2 regions of the Vibrio ziniensis genome follow, and region 2 is predicted to be linked to the other one. Evidence: predicted binding sites of a transcription regulator. Region 2 holds the regulator's gene; the other holds the start of a gene.

Region 1 (15,367 bases), 980 kb from region 2:
CGAAGGTCCAATCGATCTACCTGAACTGACAGAGCGTCAAATTGAAGCGCGCCTAGCAGGTCGCCCTCTGACTGTCGATTGCGTAGACAAATTCCCTAAAATGGTGGATTACGTGGTTCCAGCAGGTATCCGTATCGCTGATACTTCTCGCGTACGTCTTGGCGCACATGTAGGCGAAGGCACAACTGTAATGCATGAAGGTTTCATCAACTTCAACGCTGGTACAACGGGCGTGAGCATGGTTGAAGGTCGTATCTCTGCTGGTGTACTAGTAGGTAATGGCTCAGACATCGGTGGTGGTGCATCTATCATGGGTACATTGTCTGGTGGCGGTACTGTGGTTGTTTCTATTGGTGAAAACTCACTACTAGGTGCAAACTCAGGTCTTGGTTTCCCACTAGGCGACCGTTGTACTGTTGAGTCAGGTCTTTACGTAACAGCGGGTACTAAAGTACGTATGCTGGATAAAGACGGTAACGAAGTAGAAATCGTAAAAGCGCGTGATTTAGCTGGCGTATCGGACCTTCTCTTCCGTCGTAACTCTCAAACTGGTCAAGTTGAGTGTCTAGCTAACAAGTCTGCTGTTGAACTGAACAGCGAGCTTCACAGCAATAACTAATCTGTTGCTCTGAGATCGAAAAAGGCGCATTAAGCGCCTTTTTTATTTCTGTCTGATTTTAGACCGAAAACGGATACTGGATTGGGTCATGGAATTCGTAACCCGTGACTTCGAAATCATCCATAGTTACCCATGTTTCCAAATCTTCCAGTGATTTAATCTCTGGGTTGATATGGAATTGAGGCGCTGCAAGCGGCTCACGTTTCAGTTGCACGTCACGCATCAACTCTAATTGGTCTTCATAGATGTGCGCATTCACAATCTTGTGGAATGCTTGCCCCGGTTTTTTACCTGTAATCTGAGCCATAATCGCAAGAAAAACATAGACTTGAACCATATTAAAATTCAGACCGAGTGGGACATCACATGAACGCTGCGTGCTGTTCAAATAAAGAGTATCACCCAGTAGTGAAAAGTGATGACTGTACATGCATGGACGTAAACAGCCCATATGGAACTCACCTGGGTTATAGAAATTGAGAATTTCACCACGGTCGTCCACACCACGCTTCAAATCATCAACAATTTTCTTTAGCTGATCGATATGACCGCCATCCGGTTTAGCCCATGCACGACCTTGGACGCCATATACACGCCCCATGTCATCTTCACCTTTACGGTAAGGATTATTGAGCCAAGCTTCGTTGAGGTTTGCGTTCGCATCCCAAGTTTTTGTACCCAGTTTGCGGAAATCTTCCGCGTTATCGTACCCGCGGATGTAACCGAGCAGTTCTGCTACCGCAGCTTTCCAAAAACTCTTACGAGTAGTAACGAGGGGAAACTGATTGTTGGCAACGTCATAAGTTAAGTCAGCGTTAATAACGGTAAGACAACGTTTGCCAGTGCGCTCATTTTCAATCCAAACGCCTTCATCAACGATTCTCTGGCAGAGATCCAAATACTGTTTCACAAGATACCCTTACTTAGTTGCAACTTACTTATTTTTAACTGATTTAGTGATTACGTTGTCTTTATACAATCCACGCTTATACGCCCAAACCATCATCAACACACCTAGCACTATCATCGGCAGAGATAATAGTTGTCCCATTGACGCGATACCGCCAAGAAGAAGACCAAGCTGTGCATCTGGCTCACGAACGTATTCGACAAGGAAGCGGAATGTACCATATCCTGCTAGGAATAGCCCTGAAACTGAACCAAGCGGACGAGGCTTTTTGATAAACCAGTTGAGAATAAAAAACAGAACCACACCTTCAAGAGCCATTTCATAAAGCTGCGATGGGTGACGAGGAAGTGGACCGCCATTTGGGAAAACAAATGCCCATGGCACATCCGTTACACGTCCCCACAGTTCACTGTTCATAAAGTTACCGAAACGTCCCATACCTAAACCGAAGGGTACAAGAGGAGCAACAAAATCCGCGACGCCAAAGAAAGTGCGACCATTTCTTCTCGCATACCAAATCATTGCAGAGATAACACCTAACAAGCCACCGTGGAATGACATTCCACCAGTCCAAACTTTAAATAGATAAAGAGGGTCAGCTAAGAACATGTCAAAGTTATAGAACACCACGTAGCCGACACGTCCGCCAATCACTACCCCTAAAAACCCGGCAAATAGTAAATCGGACACTTGCTCGCGGCTCCACATGCCTTCTGATTTATCCGCGCGACGATTAGCAAGCCACATAGCAAACAAAAAGCCAACCAAATACATCATTCCATACCAACGTACAGAAATAGGCCCGATGGCTACTAGGACGGGGTCAATATTTGGAAATTGGAGATAACCCTGAGACATAAATTACGTTCTCTTCTACTTAATAAAAAAGGAATTACTGAACCAACATAGTTACAGCAACAAACATGAGAAATACAGCAAAAATTCGTTTCAAAGATGCCGTTGGAAGTTGTGTCGACAGTTTTGCACCAATACGCGTTGTCATCATTGAAGTGACAGCTATAGCCACTAACGCAGGAAGGTAGACATAGCCCCAACTGTATTCAGGCAAATCCGTCACCTGATAACCACTGACAACAAACCCAATCATGCCGGATACAGCGATACCAAAACCACAAACAGCGGAAGAACCCACGGCTTTGCGCATTTCAACTCCATGGCGATTCAAAAATGGCACAGAAAGAGAACCACCACCCACACCGACAAGGCTAGAGATAATACCAATGCCACCACCACATAACGCAGTAATCATTGCGTTTGGCATAGGATGATGTGAAAGGATCTTAATAGAACGAAACATTTGCCAACTGAGCATCATAATAATGATGCTAAACACTTTCGGCAGATATTGATGTGGAATCCAGTCAGCAACCGTCGCGCCAAAATAGCCTCCAATCAGTACGCCTGGCATTAACCATTTAACAGCAAACATGTCTACATTGCCGAGTTTTAGATGACTTAATGCGGAAGAAAATGACGTTAGGATGATGGTGGCTAACGAAGTAGCTAACGCCATATGCATGAGAATTTCTGTCGATATACCCACACGAGGTAATAGAAAAACCAAAGCAGGTACAACGACCAAACCACCGCCAATCCCAAGTAAACCAGCGAGCACGCCAACAACAGACCCCAATAACAAAAATAGAGCCAGTAATTCGAAATTCACATCTAATTCCTATTTCTTGCCAGCGCGAACAAAACCTGAAAGTCCTTGTTCTTCAAAATAATCGAGCATCATATTGTAAATATCTTTGCCATAAGGCTGCACCACGGCTTTGTCAGCAAGTTCGGTCAATTGTGACATTTTTGCATGTCGCACCAGGTACTTTACTTTGGCAACGTTGGCGGTGTTCATACTCAACGTGGTATATCCCAAACCGATAAGCAACAGTGCGCCAATCGGATCACCCGCTAACTCACCACAAACACACACAGGAATATTGTGTGCGGCACAAATTTGCTGAATTTGCTTCAACGCCATAACGACGGCTGGATGCATCGATTCATAGACATCAGCAACTCGGGAATTGTTCCTGTCAACAGCCAACAAATATTGGGTTAAGTCATTGGTACCAACAGAAACAAAATCAATTTTATCGGCGATTAAAGGTAGCAAGTAAAGCATGGATGGGACTTCTACCATAATGCCGATTTCAGGCATAACAATACTCGGGTCTAACTTTATCGCTTCTTTATACGCTTGGTGAATCAACCTAAGAGCATCATCCAACTCTCTGGTACCTGAGATCATAGGTAAAAGAATGCTGAGGTTGTTGTGCGCTTTGCTAGCACGCATCATGGCTCTAAGCTGGATGAGGAAAATATCAGGGTGATCTAGGGTAAAGCGAATACCCCGCCAGCCTAAAAATGGATTGTCCTCTTCTATCGGCAAATATGGCAAAGGCTTATCGCCACCGATATCCAGCGTGCGCATCACCACTCGCTTATCAGGGTAAGCATTCAGAACACTACTGTATTGCTGGATCTGTTCTTCTTCAGAAGGAAAGCGATGTTGCAACAAGAATGAAAATTCGGTTCGGTATAATCCGACACCATCAACACCTTGATTAATGGCGATATTAGTGTCAGCGCTGAGGCCAGAGTTCAACATTAACTCTATGTGAGAACCATCTTGAGTGACAGCAGGTTGGGCAATCGCCTCATTCACCATCTTCGACAGTTCACTTTCTTCATTTGCCAACGCACGATATTCAGAAAGAATGGACTTCGCTGGTGAAATAAAGACCTTGCCACTGTAACCATCAACGATACCGGTTTTTCCGTTGATATCCTTGAGGTTTATAGAAACCCCCATTACCGCAGGGATCCCTAATGCTCGTGACAAAATTGCCGCGTGCGAGTTAGCAGCCCCTTCAATAGAAACGACGGCTAACAGCTTATCTTTGGGCAATGCTGCGAGAATGGTAGCGGTCAGCTCTCGAACCACCAAGATGATCGGTTCTTCTAGCTGATGCTGTTCTTGCTCTGTATTGTGCAAGAAGAATAATAAACGTTGGCCGAGCTCGCGGATGTCTTGTGCACGTTCACGAAGATACACATCGGACATACGTGCGAATCGATTCGAATAGCTTTCCACTACTTGGCGTAATGCCCAATCGGCTCGGTCACCTTTTTGGATCTGCGCTTTCAGATCTTTACGCAGCATAGGGTCATTCAAAAGGTGGGTAAACAGGTCGAAGATCGCCAAAGCTTCTTTGTTGATATCACTGTCGAGTTTTTTGCGCATTTTGCGAAAATCACTCAAAGCGCTCTCAATCGCAAGAGCTAACCACTCTTGTTCACGGTCGATATCTAACGTCGATGCAGGGTACACTTCCGAAAGCTGAGGCTGAGTGTCATCCCACCAGAACTCACCGATCGCAACCCCAGAAGAGGCACCAACACCAGTAATCGATTGTTGCTTTTTCTTATTGAGCAACCATTGCCCTTGAGTCTGAGCGTGCGCAACAATAACTGCAAGCTGGGCAGCTAAAGTAACAAGGAAAGAGACTTCCATTTCACTGAATGAACGTGGAGTCTTCTGTTGAACAACCAGAACACCAAGTACCTGTTTACGGTAGATAATGGGAGTGCCAAGGAAAGAGTGATAAACCTCTTCCCCCAGTTGTTTGAAGTATTTGAAATTTGGGTGTTTAGACGCTTCTGCTAAGTTAATAGGCTCCGCTGAACGTTTGACTAGCCCTACCAGACCTTCTTCAAAACCGATATGAATTTTATCGCCTTTGAACTTCAGACCTTGGGTCGCCATTAGTTCTAAACGCTGCATTTCCTCATTAGCTAGATAGACAGTACAGCACTCTGTTGCCATAGCGCTGCACGTTTGTTTTACAAAGATATCTAACGCCTGATTGACGTTCTCTACCTTTGAAACTTGTTCCACTATCTCCCTAAGTTGAGAAAGCATGTCTATCCTCTTTTATTCTTGCGTTTACCTTTAACTTTCCGCTCTTTAAACGGCATCGCTAATGAAGCAAACTCCTTCATTGCACGACGATATACATCACGCTTAAAAGACACCACTTGTCTCACTGGATACCAGTAACTCACCCAGCGCCAACCATCAAATTCAGGGGAACTGCCACGTTGCATGTTAATCTTCGATTCATCACTTTCCAAACGTAGCAAGAACCATTTCTGTTTTTGTCCAATACAGACAGGTTGAGAATCCCAACGAACTAAGCGCTTTGGTAATTTATATCTTAACCAATGACGACTTGTCGCAATGATTTTCACATCTTTCTTAGTTAACCCAACCTCTTCGTAAAGCTCTCTAAACAAAGCTTGTTCAGGAGTCTCACCTTCATCGATTCCCCCTTGTGGGAACTGCCATGAATGTTGTCCGTATCGTTTCGCCCAGAATACCTGACCATGGTTGTTACAAATCACAATACCTACATTGAGTCGGTAACCATCGCCATCTATCACTGGCAAACCTCTAGTAAAACCTGTAATTGTTCTGATTTTTCCACATATCCCCAATATGAGCAAACTTACTAATGTGATTCACACGATATTTATCGTCGACAACCCCTCGATAGAATGTTTTTTGAGCAAAAAATAAGTTATCAACAAAAGAGTGAGAGCTAGACCACATTTATTCACGATTTCTGTGAATAACCATGTGAAGAAGACTGATAACTGTGTAAAAAAAACACTCCCCTAATAAATACCTCAAACAAGAACAATATGAAAATAGTATATTTATCTTTAATAAACATACTGTTAAAAACAAACAATGGAATATATGCATAATTTAGCCACTGCTCTATTTTTTGATCACTCAAACAGGTTAAAGATCAACCAATCTAACTGTTATCCACACAGCCAAGAAAAAATAGCTGAAATTAGCACCAACAGTGTGGTAAACGACTGTACAAACCCCTGTTTATTCATACATGAATGTATTATTTCATCTTCTTTTATGTATTTTTTGTGGATAACTCACTAAAAGATCATATTTTACCCACTATGCTCATTCTTCCATCAAGATCCTTTATTGCTATATTTTTGCTACAATCGCCGTTTTCATTCTCAATGATTAGGTTATTCAGAGACAGGCAATGAAACCAGAACCGCAAAGCGAACAAGAGCTATTAGAAAGAGCTTGGCAAATAGCTGGAATGAGTTATCAACAACTCGCTGAAGAAGCCAATATGATCGTCCCTCCGGATCTTAAGAAGGATAAAGGCTGGGTTGGACAATTACTAGAATGGCATTTGGGTGCGACAGCAGGGAGTAAACCCCAGCAGGATTTTGAAAACCTTGGCATTGAACTGAAAAGTATTCCTATCAGCTATAGTGGCAAGCCTTTAGAAACGACCTTCGTCTGTGTCGCTCCGTTAACTGGTGTGCATGGCCTTACTTGGGAAAATAGCCATGTGCGAAATAAACTGTCTCGCGTACTTTGGGTTCCCGTTGAAGGTGAACGTGAAATCCCCTTAGCTGAACGACGAGTTGGCTCACCTTTGATTTGGAGCCCATCTCAGGAAGAAGAAGATCAACTTAAAGCTGACTGGGAAGAGTTAATGGAATTCATTGTGTTAGGCAAAGTTTCGCAAATCACGGCCAAACATGGTGAAGTTCTTCAACTGCGCCCAAAAGCCGCCAATGGCAGAGTATTAACGGAAGCTTATGGCTCGAATGGAAAGCCAATTCGCACTCTTCCTCGCGGCTTCTATCTAAGAACTCAGTTCACTGCCAATATCCTGCAAAATCACTACGCTTGATTTACACATATACTTAAACTGCTGGAATATCAGATGGCGGCAAGTAAGTGAATCCCTATGAGCATAGATTTACTATGTGATTAGGGTGAGCGAACATAGCCAGCACAGCTACAACTTCAAAGCGAAAAATCATAGAGCTATTCATTGATCTTTTGGATCCTCCTCTCCTTCTTATTAATGATCGGCTTTGCTCGAATGGGAGAATCAATATCTCTTATACAATCCTAAATAAAAATATGACCAGATTAAGTATCGGTGTAACAGCGAATGGACATCGAACATAAACACGCATCAATTCATCCATGAAGCTCCGCTGAGCCATCTCTGACCCGAAGGGTTTGCTTATCAATGGCCATTCACTGATCTGTTAATTTTCCAGATTGGAATTAGTCAATTGAGTAAGTGATAAATAAAATTCATTTCCGTTTCGAAGCAATATTCGCTTATAGTAAAAATCATCTTATAAAAAGCTGTTTTAAATTCAGTGCTATATCTAGAACCTAGTTAACAGCAACAATTTTGAAACGGCAGAATCTAGAGTTAGACAAGGAAGTGCTATGCAATATACCAAACTGCCACACTCAACCTTAGAAGTGAGTAAACTCTGTTTAGGAACCATGACGTTTGGCGAACAAAACACTCAAGCCGAAGCGTTTAGCCAGCTCGATTATGCTCTCGAACGTGGTATTAATTTCATTGATACTGCTGAAATGTACCCAGTACCAGCGTCATTGGAAACACAAGGCAAAACAGAAGAGTACATTGGTAACTGGATAGAAAAATCAGGCAAACGTGAAAAAGTCGTTCTTGCTACCAAAGTTTCGGGACCAAATAGAAATACACCGATTCGCGAACATATGGCGCTTGACCATCGAAACATACATCAAGCCATCAACGATAGTCTTTCTCGCCTAAAAACCGACTACATCGATTTATACCAACTGCACTGGCCTCAACGTCAGACCAATACTTTTGGCCAACTGAACTACCCATATCCAGACAGTCAAGAAGAAGTAACTTTAATTGAAAGTCTAGAGGCATTGAATGACTTAGTACGCATGGGGAAAGTTCGTTATATCGGCGTATCAAACGAAACTCCATGGGGGCTGATGACCTACCTACGTTTAGCAGAAAAACACGATTTACCTCGCATGGTTACTATCCAAAATCCATATAGTTTACTCAATCGAGCATTCGAAGTTGGCTTGTCTGAAATCAGTCACTTTGAAGGCGTAAAACTACTAGCATACTCACCGTTAGCTTTTGGTGCGCTAAGTGGAAAGTATCTCAATGGTGCGCGACCAGATGGTGCTCGTTGCAGTTTATTTGAACGCTTCCAACGCTATTTCACTCCACAAGGTTTAAAAGCAACCGAAGCTTACGTGAACTTGGCTAGAGAATTTGGTTTAGATCCGGCACAAATGGCATTAGCGTTTGTTAATCAACGTCCATTTGTCGCTTCGACCATACTCGGAGCGACAAATTTGGAACAGTTAAAAACAAATATTGATAGCTTGGATGTTGAATTAAGCGAAGAACTGCTGCTTAAAATTCAAGAGATTGGGACTACCTACTCCAATCCTTGTCCTTAATTGATAACAATGGGGCTAGAGCAGCGGCTAGCCCCTTTTATCACGTCGGTATTCGTAAACTTAATACTCGACGGATATGACGAACATGGCGTTCTGCTTTGGCTTCAATTGGAACACTCACACCAATAGGGCGACCGTCTGCTTCTAAGCCAATATCTCTCAATAGATGAACATTGTGCCAAGGTAAATCGTAGCGGCTACGACGTACTTTTCGCTTCCATTCTCTCTCTTCTCGACGCAAATCTGCACGAACCAAAAATGTGGCTAGTTTTATATAAATTGAATGACTCATGGTATTTCTCCAGTTGGTTAAATCACTTGATTTAACGAGTAAACTGGGAGAAACAGCGACTAAGTGATAAAGCTACGACTGGATGCTATTAAGGTAGGACTACCTCTAAACTTAGCTGCTATTTCTTCCGCAGCCTGATTAGAGGTTACGGATTAACTACATATCTTTGTCTTGTTTGCTGATTTTTCGATCAGACATAGACGCGGTCATATCCGCAGCAATAAAGGCGGAATCGGACACATTAAAGGCGCAGACTGTATGAACAGATACGAAATGTTTCATAATGCGCCTCCAAGCAAAGTAATTAATCCAAAATTTAGTGTTTTCAGTAAGCTAGGCTTACGGTTAAATAATATGCAACTGAGGCATTAATTCAACCCCCAATCCATTAAATAAACAAAATAAAACCAATCATCTATTCACTGTCACAATACAACAAACCAAATGAAACATTTCAACACTATTTAACCAATATGAAGAATAATTAACCAAAACAAAGGCCACCCATTGGTGGCCTGTTCTTCAAGCAGTGGTTGCTACTGTTATATGATGAAATTCATCTGCATCATTTGGTACATCTATTTCATACCAGAAGGTAAATGAGCATCAATAAGTAGTGTCTGTAATCAAGTTATGTTTGTTCAGCAAACGGTACATAGTTGCTCGAGAGACTCCTAATTCCTTAGCTGCGACAGAAACCTGACCTGAGTACGACTCCAACACAAGCAGCAGTGCATCGCGCTCTGATCGCTCTCGAATACTTTTCAGGCTTCGCTTACCATCGCTACGCTTAGGCAGTTCAAGATGAGATTCATCCAGCACGACCGTTTCAGACATCAATACCACGCGTTTAATCTGATTCATTAACTCACGAACGTTGCCAGGCCAATGATAACGAGTCAACGCACGCGTTGCATTTTCAGAGAAACTTCTCACTTGGGCGTTATACTCTTTCGAATACAGCTGCAAGAAATGACGAGCTAAAATCGCAATGTCTCCTGCTCGTTCTTTCAAACTCGGTACGTTGATTCGCAAAACGTTGATGTAGTGATAGAGCTCTTCATTGAAGTTACCGTCGATCAAAGCTTTTTCAATATCAGATGAGTTTGCTGAAAGAATGCGGACATCGACTTCTTTCACCCCGTTGGGAGTCTCAACCGTCCCTTCCTGCAAAAAGCGCAATAGATTCAATTGTTGGCTTTTCGGTAAAGTTAGAATGTCGTTCAGAAGAACAGTACCGCCGTCGGCTTGCAATAAAATAGGCACATCATGCCCATCGTTGCCAATGCCAAACAGTTCACTCTCAATTCGGCTCTCTGACATCGCTCTACAGTTAACCGACATAAATGGCTTCTGGGCTCGTGCTGACGTTTTATGAACTGCTTTCGCAACCGTTTCTTTACCCGTACCACTTTCACCATAAATCAAAATGCTGACATCGGTCGGACCAATACGCTTGATTTGATCACGTAGACGTTTCACTGGAATGGATTCGCCGATCAGCCCCATATCACTATTAGAGCCATAGTGAGGCCATACTTTTTTCTCCAGTTTCAACATACCAAGCTGGTGACCAATAGTACTTAATAGCTGGGCATCTGGGATTGGTGCGGTGAAAAAGTCGATACAGAAGTTCACTATGAACTGGCAAATAGTGTCAGAGCTCAGCTGCGATTCCCGAATGAAGGCTAACCAGCGAACTTGTTTATGATTACTTACCAAGTTTGCAATGCCATTCAAGCTAAACTCATCATGACACAGGTCAACAATACCAATACAAGGCCCTGTTTCAGCAAACAGTGTATCTGCTCGACGAAGATCGGCACACTGCGTGCATCTCCAGCCAACTTGCTCTAAAACAGAAAGCCATGGTTCGTATGTGCCACCGACAACTATCAACGACCCTGGAACAGAGTCCATACGGAACTGATTAGCCATGAACTTACCCTTATTATTATTTAAATTTTTTATATGCCACTGCTATTTATATTTACGCTAAGGCAACTGACGATACAGTAACTATACTTAAGACATTAGTCTGTCTCACATATAAGACTAGGAAAGAAATGGAAATATTTCTAATAAAAAACTATATGTCGATCCAAAAATTCACATAAGAAGTTGATCATTAAAACGAATATGCGATCTGACAAAGCATCATTTCTAGCATTAAAAATAGGCAGATATAAAAAAACCGCCCGAAGGCGGTTTTTATTAAATGACATTCCAACAATAAATTATTGCTGTGGACGCATCGCTGGGAACAGAATTACGTCGCGAATTGTGTGTGCATTAGCAAACAGCATCGCTAAACGGTCGATACCGATACCTTGACCAGCCGTTGGCGGTAAACCGTGCTCTAGAGCAGTAATGTAGTCTGCATCGTAGAACATAGCTTCGTCATCACCAGACTCTTTTGCATCAACCTGTGCTTTAAAGCGAGCATCTTGGTCTTCTGCATCGTTAAGCTCAGAGAAACCATTCGCTACTTCACGACCACCGATGAAGAACTCAAAACGGTCTGTAAAGAACGGGTTACTATCGCTGCGGCGAGCAAGTGGAGAGATATCCGCTGGATAGCCAGTGATGAAAGTAGGCTGGATCAGTTTTGGCTCAGCGGTTTCACCGAAGATCTCTTCAAGAAGCTGACCGCAAGTCCAGAAAGGTTCTACGTCCACGTGAACAGATTTCGCGATAGAAACCATAAGATCACGGTTTTGGATATCTTCTTCTGTTAACGCTTGGATTTGAGCGTGGTTTGGATTGTAGTGTTTGATTGCTTCGAACATGCTCATGCGAGCGTATTTACCACCAAACTCAACCATTTCGTCACCGTAAGGCATCGCCGTTGCACCTAGAACATTGATTGCTACAGTGCTTAGCATCTCTTCTGTTAGATCCATTAGATCTTTGTAATCAGAGTACGCTTGGTAGAATTCCATCATAGTGAATTCTGGGTTGTGACGAGGAGAAAGACCTTCGTTACGGAAGTTACGGTTGATCTCAAACACTCGGTCAAAACCACCTACGATTAGGCGTTTTAGGTATAGCTCAGGTGCAATACGTAGATACATATCGATATCTAGCGCGTTGTGGTGAGTGACGAATGGACGAGCAGAAGCACCACCAGGAATTACGTGCATCATAGGTGTTTCAACTTCTAGGTAACCTTTAGAAGTCATGAAAGCACGAATTGCGCTTACTAACTTAGAGCGGATGATAAAGGTGTTACGTGAATCTTCGTTAACGATAAGGTCAACGTAACGCTGACGGTAACGCATCTCTTGGTCAGTTAGACCGTGGAATTTCTCTGGAAGCGGACGAAGTGCTTTAGTTAGCAACTCGTACTCATCCATATTCACGTAAAGATCGCCTTTACCTGATTTGTGTAGCGCGCCTTTCACACCGATGATGTCACCGATATCTAGACCTTGGTATTTCTCTTTAAGCTCTTTTTGTACATCTTTAGATGCGTAAGCTTGAATACGACCTGAAGTTTCTTGAATAACCAGGAATGGACCACGTTTTGCCATCACACGACCAGCAATAGCAACGATATGGTTCAGCTCTTCTAGTTCTTCTTTGGTCTTTTCACCGAACTCAGCTTGTAGATCACCAGCTAGGCTGTCACGACGGAAATCATTCGGATGACCATTCGCTTTGCAGCTCTTACGGATGTGCTCTAACTTGCTACGACGCTCTGCAATCAGTTTGTTTTCTTCTTGCGCGATTTGTTCTTGATTCATTTCGTTTTGAACAGCATCAGTCATTTTGCATGTACCCTGTATTGTCGGTAAAAAGCTTAAAGGCCAGATTTCAGGCTAGCTTCAATAAATTTGTCTAAGTCACCATCAAGAACCGCTTGAGTGTTGCGGTTTTCAATTCCGGTGCGTAAATCTTTAATTCTAGAATCATCTAGTACGTATGAGCGAATTTGGCTACCCCAACCGATGTCAGATTTTGCATCTTCATTCGCTTGTTTCTCAGCGTTTTGCTTCTGTAGTTCAAGCTCAAACAGTTTCGCACGAAGCTGTTTCATTGCCTGATCTTTGTTTTTATGCTGAGAACGGTCATTCTGACACTGCACAACCGTGTTGGTTGGAATGTGAGTAATACGTACCGCAGATTCAGTTGTGTTAACGTGCTGACCACCAGCACCCGATGCACGATATACGTCAATACGTAGATCAGCTGGGTTGATATCAATAGCAATATTCTCATCCACTTCAGGATAGATAAACGCAGAAGCAAACGAAGTATGACGACGACCGCCTGAATCGAATGGTGATTTACGAACTAAACGGTGAACGCCCGTTTCTGTGCGTAACCAGCCGTACGCGTAGTCGCCAATGATACGAACCGTTGCAGATTTCAGACCAGCAACTTCACCTTCAGACACTTCAATCACTTCAGTTTTGAAGCCTTTCGCTTCAGCCCAGCGCAAGTACATGCGTAGCATCATTGAAGTCCAGTCTTGTGCTTCAGTACCACCAGAACCCGATTGAAGATCGATATAGCAATCAGATGAATCGTGATCACCAGAGAACATACGACGAAACTCAAGTTGTTCCAACTTAGCTTCTAGTTCAGCGAGTTCAGGACCAATTTCATCGAATGTTTCTTGATCTTCAGCTTCAACTGCGAGTTCAAGAAGTCCTTCAACATCATCAACACCTTGATCGAGTTGATTGATGGTCTCAACAACCAATTCTAATGCTGAACGTTCTTTACCTAATGCTTGTGCGCGTTCAGGTTCGTTCCATACATCTGGTTGTTCAAGTTCTGCATTTACTTCTTCTAGACGCTCTTTCTTAGCGTCGTAGTCAAAGGTACCCCCTCAGGATATTCGTGCGCTCTGACACATCCTGAATGCGGTTTTTAATTGGATTGATTTCAAACATTTTTGCTTAAGCTTTATGAGTAGAATTTAACCGGAGAATTCTACTTAAAAATGTGATGAAGATACAGGAAAAATTGGGGATATTTTGATTGGAGGCTGTACAGAAAAACGAGGTGGTGTCTAGGTTTCGATAGCAATAAAAAAGAGGCGCTGAGTTCTGTATAAAAACAGTCTCAAACACCTCTTTTTAATCAAGCTCAAATTTATGCGGCTTTTTGTTCCAGCTCTGCTTTCGCAGAACCACCAACGAATGTCATCACGATCATCGCAGCAACTGTTGGTAACAACCAACCCATACCAATTTCAAACAGAGGCAGGAAGTTGAAGAATGAAACATCTAAACCAGACACTTTTGCCGCATCAATCAGAGCAAACAAAAGCGACACTAGAATTACCAAACGGTATGACGCTTGAGGATTAGCCAACTTCGAACGAATGAAAGTCAACGCTACTAGTGCAATCGCAACTGGATATAGAGCAAATAGTACTGGCACTGAAAGTGCAATCAGCTGAGCCAAACCAACGTTTGCTACAACTGCACACGCTACACCGTTAATCACAACCCATGTTTTGTAAGAGATTGGGGTATGTGTACTAAAGAAATCGGAACATGCAGAGATAAGACCGATAGCAGTTGTTAAACATGCTAACAATACGATCACTGATAATACCAACTGACCTTTATCACCGAATAGTGCGATAACGTATTGGCTAAGCACCACACCACCATTGTCTGCACCAGCTGCAACCGATGAGCTAGTCGCTCCTAAATAGAATAGCGAGATGTAAACGAACGCTAGACCAGCAGCAGCAATCACCGCCGCACTAATTAGGTATTTGGTTGTCGCTTTCTCTTCAGTAATACCTTTCGCGCGCAGAGCATCCACAATCAGAATGCCGAACATCAGGGCACCGAAGGTATCCATAGTGTTGTAACCTTCAAGGAAGCCTTTAGTTAATGGCTGTGTGGCGTACTCACCTTGTGCTGCAAACATTTGGTCTTGAGGGTTCATAAATACACCTAAAGCCAAAACTATCAAACCGATGAATAGTGCAGGTGTCAGTACCTTACCTATGACATCAATCAGTTTGCCTTGAGACCATGAAAAGAACATCGCCACAGCAAAAAATAAAACCGAGAAAACAGTCAGGTTAAGATCAGCAAACAGTGGTTTTATTGCCATTTCATAAGCCACTAAACCTGTGCGAGGCGCAGCAAATGCGGGGCCGATAATAATGAAGATAAGAGCGGCCATCACCAATGCTGCTTTCACAGGTAGATGCTT
Region 2 (15,367 bases):
ATTCAGCGCGTTAGATTGTTTGACCTTATATTCTTATCTGTAACAAGGAAATCATACCCATGAGCAAACCCATCGTATTGAGTGGTGTTCAGCCATCTGGCGAACTAAGTATCGGTAACTACTTGGGTGCTCTACGTCAATGGCAACAAATGCAAGACGACTACGATTGCCAATACTGCGTTGTTGATTTACATGCAATTACGGTTCGTCAAGAGCCTAAAGCCCTGCATGAAGCAACTCTAGACGCATTGGCGATTTGTTTGGCAGTTGGTGTTGATCCGAAGAAGAGCACGCTTTTTGTTCAGTCTCATGTACCAGAGCATGCTCAACTTGGTTGGGTGTTGAACTGTTACACACAAATGGGTGAGCTGAGCCGTATGACTCAGTTTAAAGATAAATCAGAACGTTACGCGAACGACGTAAACGTCGGTTTGTTTGATTACCCTGTACTCATGGCAGCAGATATTCTGCTTTATGGTGCACACCAAGTTCCAGTGGGCAGTGACCAGAAGCAACACTTAGAGTTGGCGCGTGATATCGCAACGCGTTTTAACAACATCTATTCGCCAGAAGCTCCAATCTTCACAATTCCAGAGCCGTACATTCCAACGGTAAACGCGCGTGTGATGAGCTTGCAAGATGCGACCAAGAAAATGTCTAAATCAGACGATAACCGTAAAAACGTTATTACTCTGCTAGAAGACCCTAAGTCGATTATCAAGAAGATCAATAAAGCGCAAACAGATACAGAGACACCACCACGTATTGCTCACGACGTTGAGAACAAAGCGGGTATTTCTAATCTAATGGGCTTGTACTCTGCTGCAACAGGTAAAACGTTTGCAGAGATCGAAGCGCAATATGCTGGCGTTGAAATGTATGGTCCGTTTAAGAAAGACGTCGGTGAAGCATTAGTGGCTATGCTTGAACCTGTACAGGCGGAATATGCACGTATTCGTAACGACCGCGAGTATTTAAACAGCGTAATGCGTGATGGTGCTGAGAAAGCATCGGCTCGTGCACTGCAAACGCTGAAGAAAGTATACGAAGCAGTAGGTTTTGTGACTCGTCCATACTAGATTCGACTTTCGGCAAGAGTTGGAATAAACACGTAAGGCCAGCATTTGCTGGCCTTTGTTTTGTATAGAGAAAACCCCCAGCTAGGCTGGGGGTTCCGTAAAGCTTACAGCTATAAATCAGTTATATAACCCCTTTCAATTTGATAAAAACGTCTTGTGGTCTGGCAACTACAAGAGTTAATTAAGAATTGAAAGGGGGTCCCAATGGGGGACGAAAAGAGCTTAGCGCACACGCGCTGGAACTGTAAATACCACATAGTCTTTGCACCGAAATATAGAAGACAAGTGTTCTACGGAGAAAAACGTAGAGCAATAGGTGAAATATTGAGGAAACTATGTGAATGGAAAAATGTGAACATTCTTGAAGCGGAATGTTGCTCGGATCATATCCACATGCTTTTAGAAATACCGCCCAAAATGAGTGTTTCAGCGTTTATGGGGTATTTGAAAGGTAAAAGTAGCCTAATGCTTTATGAACGATTCGGGGATTTGAAGTTTAAATATCGGAATCGTGAGTTTTGGTGCCGAGGTTATTATGTAGATACGGTAGGTAAGAATACGAGCAAGATACAGAATTACATAAAGCACCAACTAGAGCAGGATAAAATGGGAGAGCAATTGTCGCTCCCGTATTCAGGTAGCCCGTTTGCGGGCCGCAGGAAATAGTCATATGCAAATGTCAGATCACTACGCGCCTGCTAGGGCGCTGCCAGTAGGAGAGCCTTATAGGCGCATATGAAAAACCACCGGCTATGCCGGTGGATACTTTTTTTTATCTGTTGTTTTGCTATTGCTCTTTAGTTCGGGTAATTCCAGCCGCCTTGAGAATGTATTTCTCGTAGATGGGTTCGCTGGTGCCTTTTTTCACTTTATAGAGGAAGTATTTCTCATAGGCTATCTTCGCGATATGTACCCATTGTCCCATGGACGTCCAGTTGGTATTGCGTGGTGGGTTCTGTGGTAGAGCAATAAATGCAGCCCCTTTATCGCCCATGTCGGCCAAGCAAAGTGCATTCAGTGTCGGTTTAGTATGCATTTCTTCGCCTTTTTCTAGGCTAAGAATGTTCTCTACGATGGCAGTGGTCATCGATTCAATCATGAAGCCTGTCTTCGGCGCGCCGACAGGGACTGGCGTTTCTTCTAATGGTGGGATCGCAACGCATACGCCTGCCGCAAATATTTCCGGATAAATAGGGCTGCGTTGGAACTGGTCAGTAATCACGAAGCCTTTGGGATTACAAAGCTCAGGAACAGCAGCTATAGCTGGAGATCCTTTAAATGGAGGTAAGAACATCGCCATCGAGAAGGGAAGATGATGGTCAAAATCCACTTCACCTTTACGATTTAGTTCCTCGATATGCGCCATACCTGATTCAAACTCTTTGACCCGAGAGTTACATATCCATTTTATTCCGCGTTCACGAAACTCGTGTTCCATTAATGCTTTTGAGTCCCCGACACCACCTAACCCCATATGACCAATATAAGGTTCACTGGTGACAAAAGTAATTGGTATTTTGTCTCTAACTTTGAGCTTACGAAGATGTGTCTCTAGCGAGAGAACGTATTCATAAGCAGGGCCGAAACAGCTTGCTCCTTGCATTGCTCCTACAAGAACAGGGCCAGGTTTTTTCACTAACTCTTGTAGCGCCTCGTAAGACTTCACGGCGTGATCGACAGTACAGATTGAGTTGGTATAACCGTTGTCTGGGCCGGAACCCGTTATCGCTTCAAAAGCGAGTTTTGGACCGGTACAAATGGCTAAATAGTCATAGTTGTATTCGTTACCGTCCCCGGTCGTTATCCGTTTTTCTTTGGCAAATATTTCAGCAACGCCAGAGGTATTAAAGGGAATGTGAAATTTTTCGACGTAAGGGCTCAAGTCGAGTACGACCTGTTCTTTGGTTCTTTCTCCTAATGCTACCCAAGGGTTGGATGGAATGAAGTGAAATTCTGGGCTTTCATTAATAATCATCACTTCATGGTCTTTAGGCAGTTTTTGTCTTAATTCATAAACGATAGACATACCGCCTAAACCGGCTCCAATAACGATTGTCCTTTTCATGCTCTCATCCTCGTTTGTTTATTAGTTTTATCTAAATTAATAGTAGCTAATTAATCTTGAGCGCGAGAGGGTTGTTTAAAAAATGTGCACTGAGAGAGGTTGCTGATGTAACGCAGGTAAACTTATTGATTGAATCTTAGCAATGGATTCGTAGAATGCGGGTGGTTTTCATTGCAATAGAGATTTTAGCTTATGCTACTCATCATAGATAACTACGACTCTTTTACTTATAACTTGTACCAGTACTTTTGCGAGCTGGGTGCACAAGTCAAAGTGGTGCGTAATGATGAGATTTCATTAGAGCAAATTGAAGCATTGGCGCCTTCCCATCTTGTTATCTCTCCCGGACCTTGTACGCCCAATGAAGCAGGTATATCTCTAGCTGCAATTCAACATTTTGCTGGAAAATTGCCTATTCTCGGTGTTTGTCTCGGACACCAAGCCATAGCCCAAGTTTTTGGTGGGGAAGTCGTTCGAGCACGCCAAGTCATGCATGGAAAAACATCGCCAATTAAACACAATGGCAAGAGTGTTTTCGCAGGTTTGAATAATCCCCTCACTGTGACTCGTTACCATTCTTTGGTAGTGAGGACTGACTCTTTACCAGACTGTTTTGAGTTGACCGCATGGACTGAGTTACCTGATGGCTGCTTGGATGAAATTATGGGCTATCAACATAAGAGTCTACCGATTGATGCGGTTCAGTTTCATCCTGAGTCAATTAAAACAGAACAAGGACATGAACTGCTAGCTAACTTCCTGCGTCGTTAAAGTATTTATCAAAAGTCACTAATAAGCGATCGGATGTAAAGCCTAATTTCCAGTTCTAATTACTGTATAACTAGTACTAACGGAGTAATTACCACTGTGGTTGTGATTTTCTGTAGTAAATCGATGAAATTTTCCTGACGGCGATCACTATTCTTCACTTTCCTAATGTCAAATGTAAGATTTGTCTCTGGTGAAATTTTATTCGTGATACTTGATCCAGATTTCACCGAATACCTTATTCCTTATAGGGTTCTGCCAATTATTTTGTGATGAAACGTAGAAATTACTTCATAAAAGCATTGGCTTGTTGCATAAATACTCAACAGTAGTGTCATTTATTAGCCTGACAAAGGCTGAAAAAGGATAATTCACTATTGAAATGGTTAATATTTTGTAAATACAATGCTGCACTAACTAAAATGCAATACAAAATATCAAGGTTATATTTTTGTAGTTAGGTCGACGATCTACAAAGCATGCGGTATTAAAAAGGGACGAGCAATGACAACTGAAATTAATGTAGAACGCGGTCTGTTTGACGAGGTAATGGTACCTTGTTACAACCCAATGGAATTCATCCCAGTAAAGGGACAAGGCTCTCGAGTATGGGACCAACAAGGAAATGAGTACATTGACTTTGCTGGTGGTATTGCCGTGAGTTGTTTAGGTCATTGTCACCCTGCGATGGTTAAAGCGTTAACTGAGCAAGGCAACAAGCTTTGGCATCTAAGTAACGTAATGACAAACGAACCAGCACTTCGTTTAGCGAAGAAACTGACTGAAATCAGCTTTGCAGAAAAAGTATTTTTCTCAAACTCTGGTGCAGAAGCAAACGAAGCAGCACTGAAGCTTGCTCGCCGCTATGCAGCAGATGAATTCGGTCCAGAAAAGTCTGAAATCATTGCATTCAAACAAGGTTTCCACGGTCGTACTTTCTTTACTGTAACTGTTGGTGGTCAAGCTGCTTACTCAGATGGTTTTGGTCCAAAACCGGGTGACATTACTCACCTTGAGTACAACAACGTTGAAGCACTACGTTCACATATCTCTGACCGCACTTGTGCTGTGATGATCGAACCACTTCAAGGTGAAGGCGGTATCGTATCTCCAACGCCAGAGTTCATCCAAACAGTTCGCGAACTTTGTGATAAACACAACGCGCTATTGATCTTTGATGAAGTTCAAACAGGTAACGGTCGTACTGGTCACTTCTTCGCATATCAAGGTCTAGGTATTACTCCTGATATTCTAAGCACAGCTAAATCTCTTGGCGGTGGTTTCCCTATCGGTGCAATGCTTACCACAACTAAGCTTGCAGAGCACTTCAAACCAGGTACTCACGGTTCTACATATGGCGGTAACCCGCTAGCATGTGCGGTTGCAGAAGCGGTAGTGGACATCATTAGCCAACCTGAAACTCTGGCTGGTGTGCTTGAACGTGAAGCGTTATTCCGTGCAGGTCTAGAGAAGATCAATGCTAAGTACAACTTGTTCTCTGAAGTTCGTGGTAAAGGTCTGCTGATCGGCGCTGCGCTAAACGAAGAGTGGCAAGGCCGTGCTCGCGACATTCTTGTTGCAGCAGGTAAGCAAGGTCTAATGATTCTAATGGCGGGTGCCAACGTAGTTCGTATGACCCCATCATTAGTAATCGAAAAAGAAGAAATTGAAGAAGGCTTAGCGCGTTTGGATAAAGCCATCGCATCGCTAGTGTAAAAACTAAGCTATAAGGCTCACCGATTAGAGTGAGCCTAAAAGGGCCTAATGATTAGGCCCTAAATGCATCTGGAGGGAAGTATTGATGCTAGTTGTACGCCCAATTGCCATATCAGATTATGAGGCGTTGCACACATGTGCGGTTGAATCTGGTCATGGTTTCACTTCATTACCGGTTAACGAAGAGCTGTTAACCAACCGAATCAAACACTCTGAATACAGTTTTACTAAGCCTAACGTCACCTCGCCATCGGACGAAGGTTATCTTATGGTGGGTTTCGATTCAGAAACGGGTGAAGTGGCTGGGACCACGGGAATTGAAGCTGCTGTGGGCTGGGATGTTCCGTTTTATTCTTATCACATCAGCACCATAGTGCATTCATCACCAAAGTTGAATGTAAACAATGTGGTTAAGCTACTGACGTTTGGCAATAACTACACAGGTTGTTCAGAAATCTGCACATTGTTTTTGCGCCCTGAATTTCGCCAAGGTCTAAACGGCAAACTGATGTCGAAATGCCGATTCTTGATGATGGCTGAACATCCACATCGATTCTCTAAGACTATTTTTGCTGAGATGCGTGGCGTCTCGGATGAGAATGGCAATTCACCGTTTTGGCAGTGGCTACAAGAACACTTCTTCTCAATTGACTTCACCATGGCTGACTATCTGACAGGGATAGGCAAGAAAGGCTTTATTGCGGACTTAATGCCTAAATTGCCAATCTATATCAACTTGCTTAGTAAAGAAGCGCAAGCTGTGATTGGTCAGGTGCATCACAAAACTCGCCCTGCTCTAAAATTGCTTGAGAAAGAAGGGTTCACTTGTCGCAACTATGTCGACATTTTTGATGCGGGTCCAAGCGTAGAGTGCGATATCCATAACATAGACTCAGTACGCAACTCCGTCCGTGTCAAAGTCATTGTTGCGGAGCACTCTAGCTCACAAGACTTTTTAATGTGTAATTCGTCGTTTGAAAATTTCCGAGCGACCGCCGCAAAAGCAGCATTTAACCGTGAAGACGGCAGCGCAATTATCTCGCCAAAAGTGGCCAAAGCCCTAAAGGTTGATAATGGCGACTTTATTCGAATTTTGGCTCAGTAAAAGAATCTAAGGAACACATCATGGCTCAGTGGGTAGCAGGACAACAGTGGATCGCAGGACAGTGGTTAGAAGGTAAAGGTGAAACCGTTTCTTCTTTAAGCCCGTATAACGATGAGGTCATTTGGCAAGGTCAAGGTGCAACACAAGAGCAAGTTGAAGACGCCGTTGCTTCTGCTCGCAGTGCATTTGTTAGCTGGAAAAAACTGCCTTTCGCCGAGCGTGAAAAGGTTGTACTTGCTTTTGCCGAAAAGATTAAAGAGAACAGTGAGCAAATTGCAGAAGTTATCGCAAAAGAGACGGGTAAACCGATTTGGGAAACTCGCACTGAAGCTGCAGCGATGGCGGGCAAAATTGCTATCTCTATCCGTGCGTACCATGACCGCACTGGTGAAACCGTGCGTGAAGCGGCGGGTAACCAAATTGTATTGCGTCACCGTCCTCTAGGCGTTATGGCGGTATTTGGTCCTTACAACTTCCCTGGTCATTTGCCAAATGGTCATATTGTTCCTGCGCTACTAGCGGGTAACACAGTGGTATTTAAGCCTTCTGAGCAAACTCCATGGACTGCTGAAGTAACGATGAAACTTTGGCAAGCGGCTGGTCTGCCAGCAGGTGTTATTAACCTTGTACAAGGTGGTAAAGAAACCGGTATCGCTCTAGCTCAATCAAAAGGTATTGATGGTCTACTGTTTACTGGGAGTGCCAATACGGGTCATATCCTACATCGCCAATTTGCGGGTCAACCAGACAAGATGCTCGCTCTCGAAATGGGCGGCAATAACCCAATGGTGATTTCTGAACAGTTTGGTGACCTAAGCGCGACGGTTTATACAATCATACAATCTGCATTTATCAGTGCCGGTCAACGTTGTACTTGTGCACGTCGTCTATACATCCCTGTGGGGGCGAAAGGTGATGAGTTGGTTGCTCGCTTAGTAGAAGCAACGAAGAAGCTTCGTATGGATCAACCATTTGCTGAGCCAGCACCGTTCATGGGTCCACAAATCTCTAAAGCGGCGGCAGACTTTATTTTGAATGCACAAGCTCACCTTCAATCTCTGGGCGGTAAGAGCCTTGTTGAAGCGCAAAGTAAAGGTGCTGCTTTTGTATCACCGGGCATCATTGATGTTACGCCAATCGCCCAACTACCTGACGAAGAATACTTCGGCCCATTACTGCAATTGGTGCGTTACGAAACACTAGAGCAAGCAGTAGAACTGGCGAACGATACTCGTTTTGGTCTGTCTGCTGGTCTTGTGACTACCGACGATGCCGAGTGGGAATACTTCGTAGACCACATTCGTGCAGGTATCGTTAACCGCAACCGTCAGCTAACAGGTGCGAGTGGCGATGCTCCATTTGGTGGCCCTGGGGCTTCAGGTAACCTACGTCCAAGCGCATTCTACGCAGCGGATTATTGTGCATACCCAATGGCGTCAATGGAAGGTTCTGCAACCGAGCTTCCTGCGACACTAAGCCCAGGTGTAGAGCTATAACAAAATTATTCAGGCTTCACGAAAGGTGAAGCCTGTTTACTAATAACGTCAGAATAAATAATCACTTAATAGTACTTGGCTTAAATAAGCTTTTTCCAATCCAATACGTCGTGTTCATGCAGCCAAGGAGGCACTATGACGCCAGAAGTTCTGTTTCAATCACTGTGGAATGACTACATTACTCGCCTTTGTCCTTCAGCCGATAAAGTTCATAGCTTGCTAGAAGAAGATGAAGCGCTAATCAATGACCATATTGCACTACGAACCTTCAATGTTGCGCCTCTTGGTCTAGAAACGTTAGCAAAGCCTTTCTTAGCTCTCGGCTATAAAGCGGTTGGTGACTATGTTTTTGAAAGCAAAAAGCTGGTCGCTAAACACTATGAGCATCCAGATCCGCTTCAGCCAAAAGTATTTATCAGTGAGCTGAAAGTAGAAGAGTGTTCACCACAGTTACAAGAGATTGTTGCCAAATTGGTTGCGAAGGTAGATGTAACAAAGCTCGAAGGCGATGCATTCCTTTACGGTGGTCGCTTATGGGATATTAGCTTTGCTGATTATCAAGTGCTAGCGCAAGAGAGTGAATACGCCTCTTGGTTAGCGGCTCATGGCTATGGTGCGAATCACTTCACGGTTAACGTTAATCAGCTCAAGGCATTTACTGAAGTGAAACAGGTGAATGATCATCTGCGCAATGCTGGCTTCACCATCAATGAGTCTGGCGGTGAAGTCAAAGGAACTCCTGAGGTTCTACTTGAGCAGTCTTCAACCATGGCAGATAAGGTATCCGTAACCTTCAGTGACAGCACTGAAACGGTTCCTGGTGGTTTCTACGAGTTTGCTAAGCGTTATCCAATGGCGAATGGAGAGCTTTATACAGGCTTTGTTGCGGCATCTGCAGATAAGATTTTTGAAAGTACCGATAGTAAATAGAACTGGATAATTTTCCTCCATTTCGAAAGGAGAAGAGTAATACCATTCTAGATAAAAATGATCAGATTGAGCATCGACGCCCATTCACTGATCAAGAAATTTTCCAGAATGGTATAGAGACCTGTGACTGAGAGACAGTAGAAAAAGGCAGAATAAAAAAGCCACCGCAAGGGTGGCTTTTGAATTTTTGTAATAGCGTTAACTATTAGCGAGTTCCGTAGACAACGATAGTCTTACCGTGAGCTGAAATTAGGTTCTGCTCTTCAAGCATCTTCAGAATTCGACCAACTGTCTCACGTGAACAGCCAACGATTTGGCCGATCTCTTGACGAGTAATCTTGATCTGCATACCGTCTGGGTGAGTCATTGCATCAGGTTGTTTCGCTAGGTTAAGTAGCGTCTGAGCAATACGGCCTGTTACGTCTAGGAACGCAAGGTCACCAACTTTCTGGCTTGTTACTTGTAGACGGCGAGCCATCTGACCTGAAAGACGCATCAAAATATCTGGGTTTACTTGGATAAGCTGACGGAATTTCTTAAATGAAATTTCCGCAACTTCACATGGAGACTTAGCACGAACCCATGCTGTACGCTCTTGACCTTCTTCAAACAAGCCAAGTTCACCGATGAAATCACCTTGGTTTAGGTAAGAAAGGATCATTTCCTTTCCTTCTTCATCTTTAATCAGTACCGCAACAGAACCTTTAACAATGTAGTACAAAGTTTCTGCTTTCTCGCCCGCATGAATTAGCGTGCTTTTTGAAGGGTACTTATGAATGTGACAATGTGAAAGAAACCACTCTAATGTTGGGTCGGTTTGAGGTTTACCTAGAACCATAATATCTCACTTCCTCTGCAGGGTACGCTTGCTGCTATCCATATTTAGCAAAGCTTAAAATAGGATTACTAGAATAAGAGGACTTTATGGTCGCTGCAAGCTATCTTATGTTTCGGTTAAGAATAGTATCCTTTTTCGGCAACTTTTTCTTGATTTTAATCGTGTCACTGCCGCGATTTTGTACGCAAAAATGTGCACATGGTCACGGTATCGAAACTAAACTCTAAAACAGTGTTTCGATTAGCCAATTTTCCCTGTCTCAATGAGTTGTTGTAGGATTGGTCTTACTATTAATTCCATAGCAAAACTCATTTTTCCACCTGGCACAACAATGGTATTGTGACGAGACATAAATGATCCATCTATCATTGCCAGTAAATATGGGAAATCGACATTTTTAATGCCTCGTAGGCGAATGACTACAAAACTTTCGTCCAGACTAGGGATACCTTTGGCATTAAGTGGGTTAGAGGTATCAACAGTGGGGACTCGCTGGAAGTTGATGTGGGTGCGTGAAAACTGCGGCGTAATGTAGTTCAAATAGTCGTCCATTGAACGAACGATGGAATCCATGACCGCTTCGCGAGAATGACCTCTGTCGCGTGTATCTCGAACGTATTTCTGAATCCACTCAAGGTTGACAATGGGCACCATGCCTATCAAGAAATCGACGTGCTGAGCTACATTGACTTCGCCGTCTACCACGCCACCGTGTAGACCTTCATAGAACAGTACATCGGTATTGGTTGGCAGGTCTTGCCAAGGCGTAAACGTACCGGGCATTTGATTATAGGGAACCGCTTCATCGAAGGTATGCAAGTAGCGTCGAATTTGACCTGTTCCGGCTTTACCGTATTGGCGGAAAAATTCGCTTAAAGTAGCAAAATCGTTCGCTTCTGGGCCGAAATAACTAATATGGCGACCCTGTTCACGGGCTTTACGAATTTCAATGTCCATTTCAGGGCGAGTGAAGCGGTGAAAGCTATCACCTTCAACCCAAGCGGGTTTGACACTCATCATATTGAACATTTTGCGGAATGCTTCTGACGTTGTAGTAGTGCCTGCACCTGATGAACCAGTTACGGCAATAATTGGGTGTTTTGCTGACATGACTAACCTTGTCCATAAATCCTAAGATAAGGCGCTGAAACATTGTCATCGCCCAAGCTGCAGCCACTATACCATGGAATTTCAGTTGTCACTGATTATCGATTAGTAACTTTGATATCAACACTTTCGTGTAACTCTGAATAAACGATAACCGCTTCACCACTCCTTAATAGGGCTTTTATTTGGTCTACTTTGTGCTTCAAAGAGATCTCAACTTCGCCGTAATCAGTCCCTTCTCTGAGCACAAACTCGCTGATGAGATTGTCTAACGTTTCGGGTGCAATTTCTTGCCAAGGTACGATCATAATTTACTCGTAAATCTAAATTGTATTGTTGCTGACTATAAAGAGTACGTTAGCTTATTACTTATTTACAGGTCTGCTATAACGCTTTATTGATCATGATGAAGGGTCATACTTCAATATCTTTTAAGCTTGCATAGTAAGCAGGTAATGCTTTTTCTAACCAAAATTCTGGTTTTAAAATACTTCCGGACACGAAACCGACGTGCCCACCTTGCTCAAATAAACGATAGTCGATGTTGTCAGGCAGGATAAATTTGGGAATCACAGCATCGTTCATAAATGGGTCATCTTTGGCATGAATGATCTGAGTCGGGACTTTGATTTGCTGTAGCTTATTGATGCCAGAGCACTTCTCATAATAGTCTTGTGAGTCCTTAAATCCATGCAGTGGTGCAGTAATTAAATCGTCGAAGTCGCTCAGGTGAGTGACACGTTTAATGCTTTGATAGGAAAGCCCTAATTCACCTTTGAGCAGATGGTGCTTTTTCATTGCGCTGTTTTTTAGTGAAGAGACCAGATAGCGGCGATAAACTTTGGAAAATCCGTGCTCAATGCGCTGAGCGCAAGCGGCTAAATCCAAAGGCGCAGAGACTACTGTCGCAGCAGTAACTATAGGGTCTTGGTTATAATCAGCCAAATAGTTGACTAACATATTACCGCCTAATGAAATACCTGTTGCGATAATGGTGCGATTTGGGAAATGTTCTCTCAGATATTCCAGAACAAAGCGAGCATCTTCTACTTCACCTGAATGGTATGCACGAGCCAGATTATTAGGCTTACCGCTACAGCCGCGAAAGTGCATCATGACCGATAACCAGCCATCTTGGGCGAACGCCTGCATTAATCCATTAGCATAAGGACTGTAAAAACATCCTTCCAGGCCATGAAATAAAATGAAGATAGGCTTTTTAGATGCACTTTCGTTATGCGCGTCTTCGCTCCATGCAAGATCGAGAAAATCACCGTCTGGCGTATCTAATGTTTGCCAAATAGGTTCGAATAACGCTTTCTTACGAATAAAGCGTGGAACTAATGTTTGTAGATGCGGGTTCTTCAAGCCTGTAGCGGCAACAAATTGGGTCATTGTCCAACCATCAAATGGATATAGTTATCTTTGCTTATCTAATTCTGCAGCGTGGGCTACTGCAACTTCAAGTGGTCTTGTTTATATTGAGTATATACGCAATTAAACAAGCGGGAATGTTCAGCGCTTTGGAGCGGGTTTGGCGAACTGCTGGGCAAGGTTTTCTGCGCCAAGTTGTCGACAGTAACGCTGTGTCAGAGGGGCATCTTCATTATTAATCAAGGTAAGACTATTAATGCAATCCACTAAATCTGACTGCTGCTGTTTTTCTAACTGGAGTTCAAACTGCAGTGCTTCACGATACAAGGTATCAGGCAGTGTTTTTTTTAGTTTGCGGCGCAATTCTCTGTAGCTATGCAGCAGTGTTTCTGAGCGACTGATACATTCGCTCACTGTTTGCCAATCTTGCTCAAAAAAGGCAACTTGCTGCTCATCAAGCCATTTGAGCAGCAGAAGCAAATTTACATTGCCGTTGAAATGGTTTTGCAGGTGTAAGCACGCCTCTTTAACTTCTCGAACGCTGTAGTACTGCAAACTGAATTGCCATAGTCGCTCCAACGTAAGTGAAATTCTGACGTGCTCTTGGCTCATTGACTGTTGAACTCCTGTTCCATTTCTTCCAGCGTCTCTTGCTCGCTCATCCAGTCCATCTCGATCTCTTCGAGTTCGCTCTTGGCTTGGGCTTGGATTGCGAGAACTTGGTTAAGTTTAGCTTTGTTTTCTGCATCATACAGTGAGGACTCCGATAATTGTTGTTCAGAGTCTGCGATAATTTCGTTCAACTTATCCATTTTCGCTTCGAGTTGTGTCAGCTTTTTGCGAATTGGTGCAGTAAGCTTACGCAGTTCCGCTTCACGGCGTTTTTGATCTTTCTTCGCAGCAGCACTGTTAGCGTTGTCTTTGGGCGCAACTTGAGCTTGTTGCTCTTTGCGTTCTGCTTTTTGTTGCTCCTGAAGCCATTTGTAGTAATCGGTTAAATCACCGTCAAACGGTGCGACTTGGCGATCATGGACCAGATACAAATCATCGGTTGTTGCACGCAATAGGTATCGGTCATGGCTGACGATAACCATGGCACCTTCAAAACTTTGTAGCGCAAGAGTTAGCGCTTGGCGCATGTCCAAATCAAGGTGGTTGGTTGGTTCATCGAGTAAGAGCAGGTTTGGTTTTTGCCACACAATCAGAGCCAACACTAGGCGAGCTTTTTCACCGCCGGAGAATGGACCGATTTTTTCCAGTGCTTTATCGCCATTAAAGCCAAAACTACCCAGATAATTACGCAGTTCTAATTCGTTTTTCTCTGGTGCGATTTGCATCATATGCTGCAAAGGTGTCTCTTCAGGATGAAGCGTTTCAAGTTGGTGCTGAGCGAAGTAGCCGATCTTCACACCTTGCGAATAAGTCAGATCGCCACCTTGCGGTGACAACTCATTGGATAGCAGTTTAATTAAGGTTGATTTACCAGCACCGTTACGACCAAGCAGACCGATACGGCTACCCGGAACCAAATTAAGGCGAATCTTCTCTAGGATAAGGTTATCGCCGTATCCTGCGCTTACATCATCCATCATCAGAATTGGGTTCGGAAGCGCTGAAGGCTCGCGAAATTCAAAGCTGAATGGGTTATCAAACTGAGCCGGCAGCACCTTCTCCATTCTTTCCAGAGCTTTAATACGACTTTGAGCCTGACGAGCTTTAGAGGCTTTGTAGCGGAAGCGGTCGATGTAGCTCTGCATGTGGCTCATCTGCTTTTGCTGCTTCTGATACATGGCTTGTTGCTGCAACATTTTCTGCGCTCGTTGGTTTTCAAACGATGAGTAGTTACCTGTGTACTCGTTGAGCTTTTGGTTTTCGATGTGAATGATGCGATTGATGATCGGATCGAGGAAATCACGGTCGTGAGAAATCAGAATCAGGGTTCCCGGATAGCTTTGTAACCAGCGCTCTAACCACATAACGGCATCTAAATCTAAGTGGTTGGTTGGTTCGTCGAGAAGAAGTAAATCTGAACGGCAGATCAGAGCTTGAGCAAGGTTGAGGCGCATGCGCCAACCACCAGAAAATTGAGTGAGGTTCCATGACATTTGCTCTTGGCTAAAACCGAGACCATCAAGTAGTTCAGATGCACGAGCGCGGATGCTGTAACCGCCAATTGTTTCGATTTTTCCGTGTAGCTCGGCAACAAGAGTGCCGTTATCGGCATGCTCTGCATCAGTGAGTTGACGCTCTAAATCGCGATATTCTCGGTCACCATCGATGACGTATTCCAAAGCACTTCGCTCTAACGCCAGTGTTTCTTGTGCCACCCAAGCCAGCTCCCATTGAGCTGGCTTGCTGAATGAGCCTGCATCAATAGACAGCTCGTCTTTTAAAAGAGCAAAAAGGGTTGATTTGCCGCAACCGTTTTTGCCCACTAAACCCACTTTGTCACCTGGGTTTATGGTTGCTGATGCTTGGTCTAGCAGCGGCTTTCCGCCACGTAGTAACTGGATGTCCGAGAAGATAATCATAAATTTGTATTAGCTATTAGAAAGAGTTGCCGTTGAGATATCGCCCAGAATAGTAGGGGCAACGAGGATAAATGTCGATCATTATGCAATTTACGTTATGATGCTTATGCCCTTCCTACTTGAAGGTGCAGCGGTGTTGGCTACGTTCGTTCACCCCAATTACATAGTTATCTATGCTCATGGGGACTCACTGACTTGCCGCCTACCTGCAACTCCAAGTAGTTTGGGTATCGCAACAGTTACCAATTTGATAACGTTACGGAGTGCAGTCAAGGAATGACAAAAGATACGTCGTCTGCTTCACAAAAGCCTAAAGTCTTAGTGATTTATGCTCATCCTGAGCCACATCACTCTATCG

Evidence for each region. The regulator CRP, encoded in region 2, controls carbon source genes, mostly activating them, when cyclic AMP is high. The targets are predictions, from matches to a motif close to TGTGANNNNNNTCACA.
Region 1: rppH (RNA pyrophosphohydrolase) is a predicted target of CRP. The motif match lies at 6,149-6,164, and genes of this name have one in related genera.

Annotation. Positions count from the first base shown of each region.
Region 1 covers NZ_CP049331.1:2,506,765-2,522,131, forward strand. Annotated here, with positions in the region: gene dapD (2,3,4,5-tetrahydropyridine-2,6-dicarboxylate N-succinyltransferase) at 1-619, shown strand, start outside; gene G5S32_RS11570 (thymidylate synthase) at 678-1,529, opposite strand; gene lgt (prolipoprotein diacylglyceryl transferase) at 1,554-2,387, opposite strand; gene G5S32_RS11580 (sulfite exporter TauE/SafE family protein) at 2,422-3,216, opposite strand; gene ptsP (phosphoenolpyruvate--protein phosphotransferase) at 3,226-5,475, opposite strand; gene rppH (RNA pyrophosphohydrolase) at 5,478-5,996, opposite strand; gene mutH (DNA mismatch repair endonuclease MutH) at 6,632-7,297, shown strand; gene G5S32_RS11600 (NADP(H)-dependent aldo-keto reductase) at 7,855-8,889, shown strand; gene G5S32_RS11605 (DUF1127 domain-containing protein) at 8,930-9,181, opposite strand; gene G5S32_RS21640 (hypothetical protein) at 9,338-9,463, opposite strand; gene vpsR (cyclic-di-GMP-binding transcriptional regulator VpsR) at 9,788-11,119, opposite strand; gene lysS (lysine--tRNA ligase) at 11,419-12,951, opposite strand; one part of gene prfB (peptide chain release factor 2) at 12,984-14,006, opposite strand; one part of gene prfB (peptide chain release factor 2) at 14,008-14,082, opposite strand; gene brnQ (branched-chain amino acid transport system II carrier protein) at 14,285-15,367, opposite strand, start outside.
Region 2 covers NZ_CP049331.1:278,161-293,527, forward strand. Annotated here, with positions in the region: gene trpS (tryptophan--tRNA ligase) at 60-1,079, shown strand; gene tnpA (IS200/IS605 family transposase) at 1,284-1,745, shown strand; gene G5S32_RS01240 (NAD(P)/FAD-dependent oxidoreductase) at 1,867-3,144, opposite strand; gene G5S32_RS01245 (aminodeoxychorismate/anthranilate synthase component II) at 3,337-3,915, shown strand; gene G5S32_RS01250 (aspartate aminotransferase family protein) at 4,417-5,628, shown strand; gene astA (arginine N-succinyltransferase) at 5,714-6,733, shown strand; gene astD (succinylglutamate-semialdehyde dehydrogenase) at 6,754-8,229, shown strand; gene G5S32_RS01265 (DUF1338 domain-containing protein) at 8,365-9,159, shown strand; gene crp (cAMP-activated global transcriptional regulator CRP) at 9,365-9,997, opposite strand; gene G5S32_RS01275 (phosphoribulokinase) at 10,238-11,107, opposite strand; gene G5S32_RS01280 (YheU family protein) at 11,203-11,412, opposite strand; gene G5S32_RS01285 (hydrolase) at 11,519-12,499, opposite strand; gene G5S32_RS01290 (TIGR02444 family protein) at 12,620-13,090, opposite strand; gene G5S32_RS01295 (ABC transporter ATP-binding protein) at 13,087-15,009, opposite strand; gene kefG (glutathione-regulated potassium-efflux system ancillary protein KefG) at 15,286-15,367, shown strand, end outside.